2 regions of the Microvirgula curvata genome follow, and region 2 is predicted to be linked to the other one. Evidence: predicted binding sites of a transcription regulator. Region 2 holds the regulator's gene; the other holds the start of a gene.
The links. The regulator FliA, encoded in region 2, starts transcription of late flagellar genes. The targets are predictions, from matches to a motif close to GCTAAAGNTNNNNNNNNNNCNGCCGATAAT.

Region 1: a site for FliA is predicted at 4,843-4,872, ahead of ACYVG8_RS16150 (chemotaxis protein). Genes of this name have one in related genera too.

The regions. Positions count from the first base shown of each region.
Region 1 is NZ_BAAGUB010000035.1:257,404-264,085, forward strand. Features, by position in the region: gene ACYVG8_RS16130 (chemotaxis protein CheA) at 1-1,266, opposite strand, end outside; gene cheZ (protein phosphatase CheZ) at 1,307-2,326, opposite strand; gene cheY (chemotaxis response regulator CheY) at 2,364-2,762, opposite strand; gene ACYVG8_RS16145 (chemotaxis protein) at 2,891-3,826, opposite strand; gene ACYVG8_RS16150 (chemotaxis protein) at 3,843-4,784, opposite strand; gene ACYVG8_RS16155 (sensor histidine kinase) at 5,019-6,149, shown strand; gene cheD (chemoreceptor glutamine deamidase CheD) at 6,320-6,682, shown strand, end outside.
Region 2 is NZ_BAAGUB010000002.1:21,220-27,901, reverse strand. Features, by position in the region: gene ACYVG8_RS00205 (LysR family transcriptional regulator) at 1-702, opposite strand, end outside; gene ACYVG8_RS00200 (D-2-hydroxyacid dehydrogenase) at 714-1,664, opposite strand; gene cobA (uroporphyrinogen-III C-methyltransferase) at 2,099-2,854, shown strand; gene ACYVG8_RS00190 (RNA polymerase sigma factor FliA) at 2,970-3,707, opposite strand; gene ACYVG8_RS00185 (MinD/ParA family ATP-binding protein) at 3,718-4,587, opposite strand; gene flhF (flagellar biosynthesis protein FlhF) at 4,584-6,041, opposite strand; gene flhA (flagellar biosynthesis protein FlhA) at 6,064-6,682, opposite strand, start outside.

The sequences.
Region 1 (6,682 bases), on a different contig from region 2:
GCCGGGCAGGAAAATAAGTTGCAGAGCCTGCTTGTCGTCCAGTGCCTGTGCGGTTTCGCTGTCGATCAGGCCCTTGTCGACGGCCTTCTTGCGCAGCATGTCGGCACGCATGCCGCGACCGTCGTCGACGATTTCGATGACGATGTGGTCACCGACCTGACGGGCGGACAACTGCACGATACTCTTGACCGGCTTGCCGGCGGCAATGCGCTCCTCGGTGGATTCGGTACCGTGGTCGACCGCGTTGCGCACCAGGTGGACCAGCGGATCGTTCAGATCCTCGATCATGGTCTTGTCGAGTTCGGTTTCCTCACCGGACAGCACCAGTTCCACTTCCTTGCCGAGCTGGCGGGCCAGATCGCGGGCCAGTCGCGGGTACTTCTGGAACAGGCGGCCGATCGGCTGCATCCGCGTCTTCATGACCGCGTTCTGCAGGTCACCGACCAGCAGGTCGAGCTGGCTGACCGCTTCATCAAGTGCGCGCAGCGTGTTCGTGCCAAGGTTGCCCTGCATGATCTCGGTACGGATCGTGGTCAGGCGGTTCTTGGTCAGGCCGATTTCACCGGACAGGTTCAGCACCTGGTCGAGACGGTGAGTATCGATCCGGATGGTGGTTTCCTGCGGTGCGGCGACCTGGGTATTGGCCTTGGCCGGCGCACGATCGCGGGCGGCCGGCACCGGGGCTGGTGCCGGAGCGGGGGCTGGCGCCACCGGGGCCGAGGTCGGCACGACGGCCGTACCGCCACCGGCAATCTGCGCGACGCTGTCTGCCGGTACGACGACGGCCTGGTACAGCTGCTGCCAGTTCGGCTCGCCCGGGGCGGCCGGCGCTGCCGGGGCCGCTGCCGGTGCTGCTGCCGCAACGGCAGGCGTCTGTCCGGCCAGTGCGGCGTCGAGATTGGACAGGATGGCCGGATCGGCCGGCGACGGCATGCGGCCCTGCGCCATGTAGCTGAACATGTCGCGAACCACGCCGGTGGCGTCGAGGATCACGTCCATGATCTCGCTGGACAGCGTCAGCTCACCATTGCGCAGCTTGTCGAACAGGTTTTCCGTGCGGTGGCACAGATTCACCAGCGGGGTGGCGTTCAGGAAACCGCCACCGCCCTTGATGGTATGGAAGCCCCGGAAAATGTCGTTCAGCAGTCCCTTGTCGTTGGGACGCTTTTCCAGTTCAACCAGTTTGTTGTCCACATCGGACAGCAATTCGAGAGACTCTGTCAGGAAATCCTGAAGCAGTTCTTCCATTCCGGCGAAGTCGCTCATGACAGCCTCTGCGAGAAAAGTGTTGTGTATGCAGTATGCATCAGAAACCCAGACTTGCCAGCAGGTCGTCGACCTGCTTCTGGTCGGTTACCACGTCGGTGCGGTTGGCCGGATTGACGACCGGGCCGTTTTCCAGCGAGTGGAGCTCGGTCGGGTCCGGCTTGATTTCCGGCTGGTATTCCATCAGGAACGACAGCAGTTCCTGCTCCATGTGCTGGACCATCTCCACGACCTTCTTGATCACCTGACCCGTCAGATCCTGGAAGTCCTGCGCCATGACGATTTCCATCAGCTCGGAAGACGTGGCATGCGTATGTTCGGGCACTTCGGCCAGGTAGCCGCGCGTCGACTTCGCCAGTGCCTTGAAGGCTTCCAGCGACGACTGGTTGGCAAACACCTTGTCCCAGTCGCTGGCGAGGGCGGCGGCGCCGCTCTCCAGACGGGTCTGGTGCGGTTGCGCGCGGTCGGTGGCGTTCAGCACGCGCTCGGCGGCGTTTTCCGTCAGCGTGGCGATATAGGACAGCCGGTCTTTCGCGTCGGGAATGGCACTGGCGGCGCGTTCGAGGGATTTGTCGTAGCCGAGTTCGTGCAGCGCATCATGCAGCTTGCGGGTCAGCTGGCCCACTCGCGAATACATGTTGTCAGCGGAGGCAACGGGTGCCGCAGCGGCTGGCGCGTCTGCGCTGACCGCGGCCTGGCTGGCCACGCTGTCGAACAGCGCCTCGAGTTCCGGGCTGTCGCCGGCGGCGGTCACCTGCGCGACGACCGGGGGCGGGGGCGCGACCGGGGCCACGCTGGCGGCCACGCTGTCGAACAGCGCTTCGAGTTCCGGGCTGTCGCCGGCGGCACTCAGGTCGGGGGCGGGCGTCGGTACGACGGGTGGCGCAACGGGTGCGGCGGCGACACTGTCAAACAGTGCCTGCAATTCGGCGCTGTCGCCATCTGCTGATGGGGCGGGCACGACGGCAGCGATCGGCGCGGCCGGGGCTTCCTGTACATGCGTGTCGTGAGCGACACGATCGAACAGGGCCTCGAGTTCGGGCGAATCGCCGTTTTCCAAGTGATTATCCGGCACGTAGCCTCCCTCGGTTTTCTGCTTACTTGGCCACGCTCTGGAAGACTTTGCCCAGCTTTTCTTCCAATGTGGCAGCGGTAAAGGGTTTGACGATGTAGCCCGAAGCGCCGGCCTGGGCCGCTTCGATGATGTTCTCGCGCTTCGCCTCCGCCGTAATCATCAGGAAGGGGAGATGCTTGAGCTGGGCGTCGGCGCGTACATTGCGCAGAAGCTCGATGCCAGTCATGTTCGGCATGTTCCAGTCGGACACGACGAAATCGAATGTCTGGCTTCTGAGCTTGTGCAGCGCGGCCTGGCCGTCCTCGGCTTCATCGACGTTGGTGAAACCCAACTCCTTGAGCAGATTGCGGAGGATGCGTCGCATCGTCGAGAAATCGTCGACGACCAGAAAGCGTGTGTTCTTGTCTGCTGCCTCGATCATGGGGCGTTGTCCTGCGTATGTGTGGCTTTGTCAAAGCTGCCGGTCATGGGCCCGGAGCCGGTTCTGTCTGGTAGACCGTGGGTCGAGCCGGATCGTAACGATGGCGGCGCTCACTGCGAATGCTGCGCTCAGCGTTGCAGGTACGGCAACATCGTTTCCGCCAGCAGCGCGGGTTCGAACTTGGCGACGTAGTTGTCGACGCCGACGCTCGAGCCCATCGCCCGGTTGGCATTGGACGACAGCGACGAGTGCATGACCACCGGAATATTGGCGAAGCGCTTGTCGCCCTTGATGTGCCGGGTCAGAACGTAGCCATCCATTTCCGGCATTTCGGCATCGACCAGGATCAGTTTCAGTGTGTCGTGCAGCGTGGCGCCATCCATCCACGGACGGTTGGCGAAGGCCTGCAGTCGTTCCCAGGCCTCGCGGCCATTGGTGGCCTGATGGTATTTGACTTCCATCTTGTCGAGCACCTGGGTGATTTCCTTGCGGGCGACCACCGAGTCGTCGACGAAGAAAATGAATTCGTCGCTGCCGGTGCCGGCCTTGGGAATGTCGGGGATGCGGGTTTCACCGACGACGCTGGCCAGGATCTGCTCGACGTCGAGGATGGAAACCAGTTTGCCGTCGTCCAGTTCGGAGACGGCGGTAATCATGGCCTGTCCCTGCGGCATCATGTTGTCCGGCGCCTTCATCCGGTCCCAGTCGATGCGGATGATGCGGTCGACCGACTCCACCAGGAACGCTTGCGTGCTCTTGTTGAATTCGGTGACGATCATCGATTCGTACTTGTGGGTGTCCGCATCCTGCGCGCCGGTAAAGCGGGCCAGCGAGATGACCGGGATGATGTTGCCGCGCAGGGAAATCACGCCCTCGACACCGAACGGCATGTTCGGCGACTTGGTGATTTCCGGCGTCTGCGACACTTCGCGCACCTTGAACACGTTGATGCCGAAGGTTTCGCGGGTGCCGAGCGAGAACAGGAGGACTTCCATCTTGTTCGAGCCGGCGAGCTTGGTGCGCGCATCGATGTTATCGATCAGGGATATGTCTTGCATGGCCATTATTCTCGTAGCAGGGTCAGAGCTTCAGCAATTCGCGCATCTTCAGCGACAGCTTCTGCGGCTCGAATTTCGACACATAGTCGTCGACACCGACCGACTGGCCTAAACGCTGGTTCGACTGACCAGACAGCGACGAGTGCATCAGCACCGGAATGCCGGCGAAGCGCGGGTCGCTCTTGATCATCTTGGTCAGCAGGAACCCGTCCATTTCCGGCATTTCAACGTCGGTCAGCACCAGGTTCACCATATCCTTCAACGGCTTCTCTGCCTGCTCGGCCTGACTGGCCATGCGCTGCAGCTCTTCCCAGGCGCGGCGACCGTTGATTGCGTATGCGTAATTCACGTTCATCGCCTGCAGCGTCTTCTCGATCTGCTTGCGGGCCACGGCGGAGTCGTCGGCGAAGAACACCATCCGCGATTCCTTGATCGGCTCGATATTGACGAACTGGAACGAGTCGTCGATATCGGTGGTCTCGGCCAGTACGCGCTCGACGTCAATCATCATCACCAGATTATTGTTGTCGAGCTCGGTCACGGCGGTGACCAGACCGCCCATGCGGTTCGAGATCATTTCCGGCGGCACGCGCATCGCCGACCAGTCCAGGCGCAGGATGGTATCGACCGCCTCGACCAGGAAGCCCTGGGTGTGGCCGTTGTACTCGGTCACGATCATGACTTCCGGGGTCTTCTCGGTGATCACGCCGGTATACTTCGCCAGGTCGATGACCGGAACGAGGTGACCGCGCAGGCTGACCATGCCTTCGACCGAGCTGGCCATTTCCGGCGCCGTCGTGATCTCGGGGGTGCGCATCACTTCACGGACCTTGAATACATTGATGCCGTAAGTTTCCTTACGGCCGGTCCGCTGGTCGACCCCTAGCGAGAAAAGCAGGATCTCCAGCTTGTTTGCACCCGCGAGTTTGGTTCGCGCGTCAATGCTTTTCAGTAGTTCAGACACAAGGTGCTCCGCTCATCTTTGCAAATTCAAATCGCCAGCCCGGGGGGCTGTCAGGAATACTATCGACAACAACTGCAGAATCATAAGTGACTCTAGACGTTCGTTAGGATTTTTCTCGCAGTTGTGCGGAACATTTCCTGAGTAGATTACTACCACATTTCCCTTAGTGCTGTCATAGGGGCTGCCATGAGCCATGAGAATCATCAACTCGGTCCACAGGAGAATTCTCCTGACGTGCAGCAGCTGAAAGAGGCGTTCGGTCTGTTCAGCCGCGCGTCCGGTGAACTGATCCACGCGTACTCCGATCTGCAGAAGCAACTGGCGACCCTGTCGGCGCAACTGGAGATGGCCAATCTGGCGCTGGCCAGCCAGAGCGCGCAGCGTGCCAGTCTGGCCGAGCGGCTGGCGCTGCTGCTCGATGCGTTGCCGGCCGGCGTGGTCGAGCTGGCGGCAGACGGCACCGTGCTGCGGCAGAATCCGGCGGCGCAGGACATGGCCGGGGCCGACTGGACCGGACTGGACTGGGCGCAGGTATCGGCCGCGATGACACCGGCGGATGTCGGTGACGCCTGGCTGCTGCCATCCGGGGCCGCGCCGCGTGAAGTCATTGTCGAGCAGCGTCCGCTGCCGGACGGTTCGACCATCGTGCTGCTGCACGACATCTCGCGCCAGCAGGCGCTAGCGCGGCAACTGGCCGATCAGGAGCGACTGGTGGCGATGGGGCAGATGGCGGCATCGCTGGCGCATCAGCTGCGCACGCCGCTGGCCACCGCCATGCTCTACACCGCCAATCTGGCCCGCGAACCACTGGGCCGGGAAGACCGGGAACGCTTTGCCGGCAAGGCGCTGGACCGTCTGCGCCAGCTCGAAGGCCTGATCCGCGACACGCTCGGCTATGTGCGCGGCGAGGCGTTCGAGTTGCACGACGTCGCCGTGGCCGACGTGCTGGACGAGGTCGAGCATGCGGTGCTGGCCGGAGCCCGCGCCCGCGCCGTGACGTTTGCCTGCCGGCAGGACACGGGCGTGACGCGGGTACGGGCCGATGCCAGGGCGCTGGTCAGCGCTCTGGTCAGCCTGATCGAGAATGCGTTCGCCTACTCGTCCCCGGGCAGCGAGGTCTCACTGGCGGTCCGCCGCGGAGAGGCCGGCGTCGAATTCGCCGTCAGCGACCAGGGACCGGGCGTGCCGGCCGAGATCGCCTCGCGCATTTTCGAGCCGTTCTTTACCACGCGCAGCGAGGGTACCGGTCTCGGGCTGGCCATTGCTGCCCGGGTGGCGCAGCAGCAGGGCGGACAGTTGCGGCTGGATGCGCGCCATGCACCGGGGGCGTGTTTCGTGCTGTCCCTGCCGCTGGCTGACGACTGAATGCAAGCGGGCACCGCGAAGGGATCGCGCAGCGGGATTCCACTGGTCTATATCTAGACAAGACATACGGATGTCATTGCCTTGCCGGCAGGGCGGCAGTGACCGTTCTTCCCGCAGCCGCGGACCGGTCTCCGGCCCGGTGTCCGCTTGCGGCCACATGCGAGACCACCATGAACACAGGCAATACCAAGACCAGTGCAGCCATGCCAGGAGCCTCCTACTACGACGCCAATTTCCAGCTCGAGGCGGCCAAGGTGCTGCCGGGCGAGTTCATTGCCACCAATCGCGACATGCTGCTGGTGACGGTGCTGGGGTCCTGCGTGTCGGTGTGCCTGCGCGATCCGGTGGCCGGCGTGGCCGGGCTGAATCACTTTTCGTTGCCCGATGGCGTGTCCGATCAGGACGCGCTGACCAATCTGCCCGAACGCTATGGCCAGCATGCGATGGAAGTGCTGATCGACGAAATGGTGCGGCTCGGCGGCGACCGGCGGCGCTTCGAGGCCAAGGTATTCGGCGGCGGCAGCGTGCTGCGC
Region 2 (6,682 bases):
TAGACCGGCAATCTGCGCGGCCAGCTTGTCTTCCAGTCTCGGCACGGTCAGCGTGTCCTGCCCGGACAGCAGGGCCGAGGTGCGTGGTGCCAGAGTGCGCGAGCTGTCGGCGGCGACCACGGCGCGGAAGCGACGGATCACGTGCGGCGGCAGCGGCTGCGCCTCCTGCGCCAGCGGATGGTCGGGGGCAACGGCGAACAGGAAGTCGGCATGGCCCATCTGCCGGCTGAAGACGCCGGTCGGGGCTGCTTCGGAAGCGCCAATGGCGAGATGGGCCCGCTTGCTGATCAGCGCGTCCCAGGCGCCGCCGAAGACTTCGTGCAGGAACTTGATCCGCGTGCCGGCATTGATGGCGTCGAACTCCCTGACCAGCGGGTACAGCCGGGTCACCGGCACCCAGTCGCCGCAGGCGATGACCAGTTCGGTTTCCCAGCCGCGCGCTAGCTGCTTGACGCGCTGCTCGAGCGAAAACGCCGCATCGAGCAGATAGCGACCGTCGCGCAGCAGGGTCTGGCCGACCGGCGTCAGCCGCGCGCGATGGCCGCCGCGGTCGAACAGCAGCACGTCGAGGTCCTGCTCCAGCTTCTGCACGGCATAGGTGACCGCCGACGGCACCCGGTTCAGTTCCTCGGCGGCGGCGGCGAAGCTCCCCTTGCGGTCAATCGCGTCCAGCACCTGCAGTGCGTCGAGCGTCAGGCGCATGCCATCTCCTTTCAGGCCACCACATTGCGCGGCACGCCGGCCAGCCAGGCGTCGATATTGTCGACCAGCATGCGCGCCATCGTCGTCATCGCGCGGCCGCTGGCCCAGGCCACGTGCGGCGTCACGATCAGGTTCGGCAGTTCGACATCGAGCAGCGGGTTGCCGTTCACTGGTGGCTCCTCGCTCAGCACATCAAAGCCGGCGCCGGCCAGCGGGCCATCGCGCAGCGCGGCTACCAGCGCCGCTTCGTCGACCAGCCCGCCGCGGGCGGTGTTGATCAGCACGCAGCCCGGTTTCATCCGCGCCAGCTCGGCCGCACCGATCATGCCGCGGGTACCGTCATTCAGCGGCAGGTGCAGCGACAGCGCGTCGGCGCTGGCCAGCCCTTCGTCGAACGACAGATAGCCGGGGCGGACCGAAACGGCACCACGATGTTCAAGCTGGAACACTTCCATGCCGAAGGCGCGGGCCTTCTGCGCCAGATTGCTGCCGATATCGCCGCTGCCTGCCACCAGCAGGCGCTGGCCGGCCAGATCGGTGATCGGCGCCGACAGCAGGCAGAACTGCGATGACTGCTGCCAGCGCCCGGCCAGCATGTCGGTGCGGTAGGCGAGCAGATTGCGCTTCAGCGCCAGCAGCAGCAGGAAGGCATGCTCGGCCACGCTGTCGGCGCCGTAATTGCGCACATTGCACACGGTGATGCCGAGCCGGCGGCAGGCGTCAATGTCGACATTATTGACCCCGGTCGCGCAGACGGCGACCAGCTTCAGGTCGGGAAGCTGTGCCAGCGTGGCGGCGTCCAGCACATGCTTGTTGACCACGGCGACGCGGGCTCCGGCCAGCCGGGCAAGGGTATCGACCGGTTCGGTATGCGGATGGTCGATCCATTCGTGCGAGGCGACCGGTGCCGGCAGGGCGGCGGGCAGGCTGGCGCGGTCGAGAAAAACGATGCGGATAGTCATGGCAGCTGGCTGGACGAAGGGTCGGGGCAACGATTGTAGCCTGCCGGCACCGGCTTGCGTTCGTGCCGTGTGCCGACAAACGTGCCTGCTTTTGGTGCAATGCAACACGACAGTGCGGGGAATCGCGGCTATATTGGACTGCAAGCGCTGTTTTTCAGTTGTTTCATGCATTCGGACTGGCTGGCACGCTTGATGCTTTGTTATTGACGAGCCCCGGCGGCGGGGCTCTCAGGGTTGTGTTGAATCCGGCCAGGGTACTCCGGTGCCTGCGGCCACTTTGACAGCGGCGTCCATTCGCCTGCCGTGCCAGTCACGGAAAGCGGATGCGACGCCCTTTTTTTGCCTGCCTGTCCCGTCTTTGCATATCGCCACAAAGCCTTTCCCACTTGGCGCAGTTTTTGACATCGTGGCGTCCATCTGCATGAGGAATTCATATGAACGCTGGCAAAGTCTGGCTGGTCGGGGTCGGTCCCGGCGATGCCGAACTGATGACGCTGAAAGCCGCCCGGGTGCTTGGAGAGGCCGATGTGTGGCTGGTCGATGACCTGGTCGGCGACGACGTGCTGGCGCTGGCCAGGGCGGACGCACGGCTGGTGCGGGTCGGCAAGCGGGGCGGCTGCCGCTCCACCCCGCAATCGTTCATCAACCGGCTGATGCTGCGCCATGCCCGCCAGGGGCGCCGCGTTGCCCGGGTCAAGGGCGGCGACGCCATGCTGTTCGGCCGGGGCGGCGAGGAGGCGGCGTGGCTGCGCGCGGCCGGCATCGAGGTCGAGGTGGTCAACGGGCTGACTGCCGGCATGCTGGCGGCAACGGCGATCGGCGTGCCGCTGACCCATCGCGACTGCTGTCGTGGCGTGGCCTTCGTGACAGCCCATGCCCAGGATGGCGGCGAACCGGACTGGGCCGCACTGGCCCGTTCCGGGCTGACACTGGCAATCTACATGGGCATGAAGCGGCTGGACCGTATCCGCGACGGACTGATGGCCGGCGGGTTGCCGGCGACGACACCGGTGGCCGTGGTGCAGTCGGCGAGCACGCCGAACCAGCAGCAACTGCTGACCACGCTGGCGCAACTGCCGGCACAGGCGCTGGCGGCCGGCCTGGGCAGCCCGGCCATCGTGCTGGTCGGTGATGTCGTCGCGCTGTCGTCACTGGCGGAATGGCCGGACGGTCTGTCGCGCGCGGCCTGAAAGCCGAGACGGTCTGCAAAGGTGCAGGTGCTCGCAAAAATGCGGCACGAAGAACTGAATCAGTCGGGCCTGCACCGACGCCACTCACCACGCAGGTGCCCACAAAAAGCGGCAGTCAAATCCAGCTGCGCAGCTTGCCGCGCAGGCGCGATACCGCCTGGCTGTGCAGCTGGCAGACGCGCGACTCGGTCACGCCGAGCACCGCGCCGATTTCCTTCAGGTTCAGTTCTTCCTCGTAGTACAGATTCATCACCAGCTGGTCGCGTTCCGGAAGCTCCTTGATGGCGGCGACCAGGTGTTCGCGAAAACGCTGGTCACCGAGCATCGCGAACGGGGTCTCCGCTTCGGGGCCGGCGACATGCTCGATGAACTGGGTGCTGCTGCCTTCGTCACTTTCGTGGCGGAAATCCTCGTAGTAGACCAGCTGGTGGCCCTTGCAGTCGTACAGCATGGACTGGTACTCGTCGATGCTCATTTCCAGCCGTTCCGCCACCTCGCTCTCGTGCGGGGCCCGGCCGAACTCCTGTTCCAGTGCCGTCAGCGCCTGCTCGATCTGCTTGGCGTTGCGGCGCGCCTGGCGCGGCAGCCAGTCGATGCGGCGCAGTTCATCGAGCATGGCTCCGCGTATGCGCTGGCTGGCGAAGGTTTCGAACAGCACACCCTGGCTGGTATCGAACTGCTGGGCCGCTTCGAGCAGGCCGATCATGCCGACCTGGATCAGGTCGTCGAGCTCGACGCTGGCCGGCAGCCGGCTGACCATCATGCTGGCCAGCTTTCTGACCAGTGGCGCGTGAGTAGCCACATCGACGGTTGTCGACGCGTCTGCGGGAAGATAGGCACGACGAAGTTTCATAAGTTGACAGCTAGACGATGATTTCTGACGGGTCGGGTTCGAGCAACCGTGCGGCATCACACAGTCGGGAAAACAGTTCATGCGCGACACCGGAGCCGGTGGCCCACAGTGGCAGGGCATGGGCGAGCTGGTTGGCGGCGGTGGCGATCTCGCTGGTGTCGAACGACTGGACTGCCGTCGTCTTCAGCACCGTGGCCCGCTTGGCCCAGTGGTCTTCCGGCACGTAGCCGACCCAGCGCAGCGAAACCGGCAGGTATTCGCTGGCTACCGTGGACAGCCGGGAGAACCAGTGCTGTGCCTCGTCCAGACTGTGCACACGGTTGACCAGGACGTTGAACTTGCGGCGGCCGAACTCGCTGACCAGGTATTTGACGGCAGTGTACGTCTCGGTCAGTCCGTCCTGATCGGGCGACAACACCAGTACGATATCGCCGGCCACCGCCGCCAGCAGCGGCGTCTGCGTGGGGGCGTCGATCAGCACGAATTCGGTGTCGCGGGTCAGGGCCAGATATTCGCTCTGCACGCGGTGGGCCGAGACGTCACTCAGCGCGGCCAGCACCGACGGGCGCGCATAGCCATTGAGCAGGTTGATGGTGCCGCCGAGCGGGCTGACGGCCGCATCCAGCGCCAGTTGCTGCGACAGGACCGTATCCAGCGTCTCGCTCGTCGACAGGTTGAAGCGGCGCAACAGCGGCTGGCCGGCATGGCCGTCGAGCAGCAGCACCCGCCGGCCATGGGTCACGCCGAGTGCGATGCCGAGTTCGGCGACCAGGGTGGTGACACCGGACGCCCGCCCGCCGAGAAAGGCGAAGCTGGCCGATAGCGCGTTGCCGAGCGACAGTCGCCTCAGGCTGGCCGCCTGATCGTCGAAGCGGGTCATGCGGTCTGGCCCCACTGGGCCGCCTGCAGGATGCGGTACTCGTCGGGTTCGTACGAGAACGGTCCGCGCGGCTGTTTCAACGGCTGGAACGTGCGTTCCACCAGATAATTGGCATCGGACAGGTACAGGTCTTCCGGCACCCGCTGACCATTGGTCACGTACAGCACCGGCAGCCGGTGGCGGATTGCCACGTCCAGCCCGACCCCGAGCGTCGGCGCCTCGTCGACCTTGGACAGGATGCAGCCGGCCAGGCCCTCGCCCTGATAGCGGGTGATGACATCCTGCAGCGTATGACCGGCGGCATTGGCCGACAGCAGCAGGATGCGCCGCACCGGCCGCTTGCCGGCCGCGTACATGCGCGTCTGTTCGCTGACGCGGTTGTCGCGCTGGCCCATGCCGACCGAGTCGATCAGCACCAGCTTCTTGTGGGCGAGGTCGGCCAGCGTCAGGTGCAGGTCGGCCTCGTTGTCGACGGCGTAAACCGACACGCCAAGGATGCGGCCATACAGTTTCAGCTGGTCCTGGGCCCCGATCCGGTAGCTGTCGGTCGAGATCAGTGCGATCGATTCCGGACCGTGCTTGATGGTGGCGCGGGCGGCAAGCTTGGCCACGGTGGTGGTCTTGCCGACGCCGGTCGGGCCGACCAGCGCGTAGACACCGCCCTTGTCGATGATGTCCTCTTCCTCCGGCAGCACGCGCAGATTGTGCGCCAGCGCCGACTTTGCCCATTTCAGCGCGGCGGCTTCGTCGAAGTGCGCCGGCAGCTTGGCCACCAGCTGGCGGCACAGTGCCGGGCTCATGCCGACGGCAAGCAGCTGGCGGAACAGCTCGGCCTGGCGCGGGTGGTATTCCTCGAGGTTGGCCCAGGCCAGGCTGGCGAGCTGGGCGGTCAGCAGTGCCTTGAGTTCGCGCATTTCGTCGCCCAGCTCGTCGAGCTTGGCCTCGGCGCGAACCGTGGTCGGCGCCGCTTCGGCCGGTGCCTTGTCGCGCGGCGCTGCCTCTGCCGCCGGGGCCGTTTCCGGGCGGGGTGCCGGCTCGGCGCGGGCGGGTTCCTCGCGATTGGCGGCCTCCTCGGCACGGGCGATCAGGCGGCTGAAGTCGACACGCTTGATCGACGTGTCCGGCTCATTGGGCGGAATGATCCGCGCCACCGGCTCGGCCAGCGGCTCGACCGGCAGCGCATAGGTGCGCGCCAGCGCACTGGCGACCGGGGACGGCTTGGCCGATTTTGGCGGCAGGGCGGCCGCACTGCCGCCATGTCGCGGCGGGTGCTTGACGTTGGTGGCCAGCGAAGCCGCCAGCGTGTTCACGTCGGCGTCGGCTACCGCCATGATTTCGATGCCGCCGCCGGGCACGCTGCGGTTGCTGAGGATCAGGGCATCGGTACCCAGCTCGTCACGCACCTGGCGCAGTGCATCACGAGTGGTTTTGCCGAAAAACTTTTTGACGACCATAAGGCGTTATCCCACTGTGAGACTAGCTGCGTGCCCCGACCACGCCGACCACGCGAATGGTCTTGCTGTCGGGAATTTCATTATGGGCCAGCACGGCGAGCTGGGGCAGGGCGCGGCGCATGAATTTGGACAGGACCGGGCGCAGGGCCTGTGGCGTGATCAGCACCGGGTTCAGCCCCTGCTGCTCGATCCGCTCGGACTCCTGGGCCGCCGACTGCAGCAGGGTTTCCGCCAGACCGGGTTCGAGGCCGCCGCCGGCCTTGCTCTGCATGGCGCCGATCAGGATGCTCTCCAGCTGCGGATCCAGCGTCAGCACCGACAGTTCGTTCATGCCGGGGAACAGCTGGGCGACGATGGCGCGCGACAGCGTGATGCGCACGGCCGCGGTCAGATCGTCGATGTCCTGGGTTTGCGGCACGTGTTCGGCCAGCGTCTCCAGTATGCTCTTCATGTCGCGGATGCTGATGCCTTCGCCGAGCAGATTCTGCAGCACTTTCTGCAGCGTGCCGATCGGGATGATCTTCGGCACCAGCTCCTCGACCAGCTTTGGCGATTCCTTGCCGACATGATCGACCAGTTGCTGGGTTTCCTCCCGGCCGAGCAGCTCGGCGGCATGGTTCTGCAGAATATTCGAAATATGG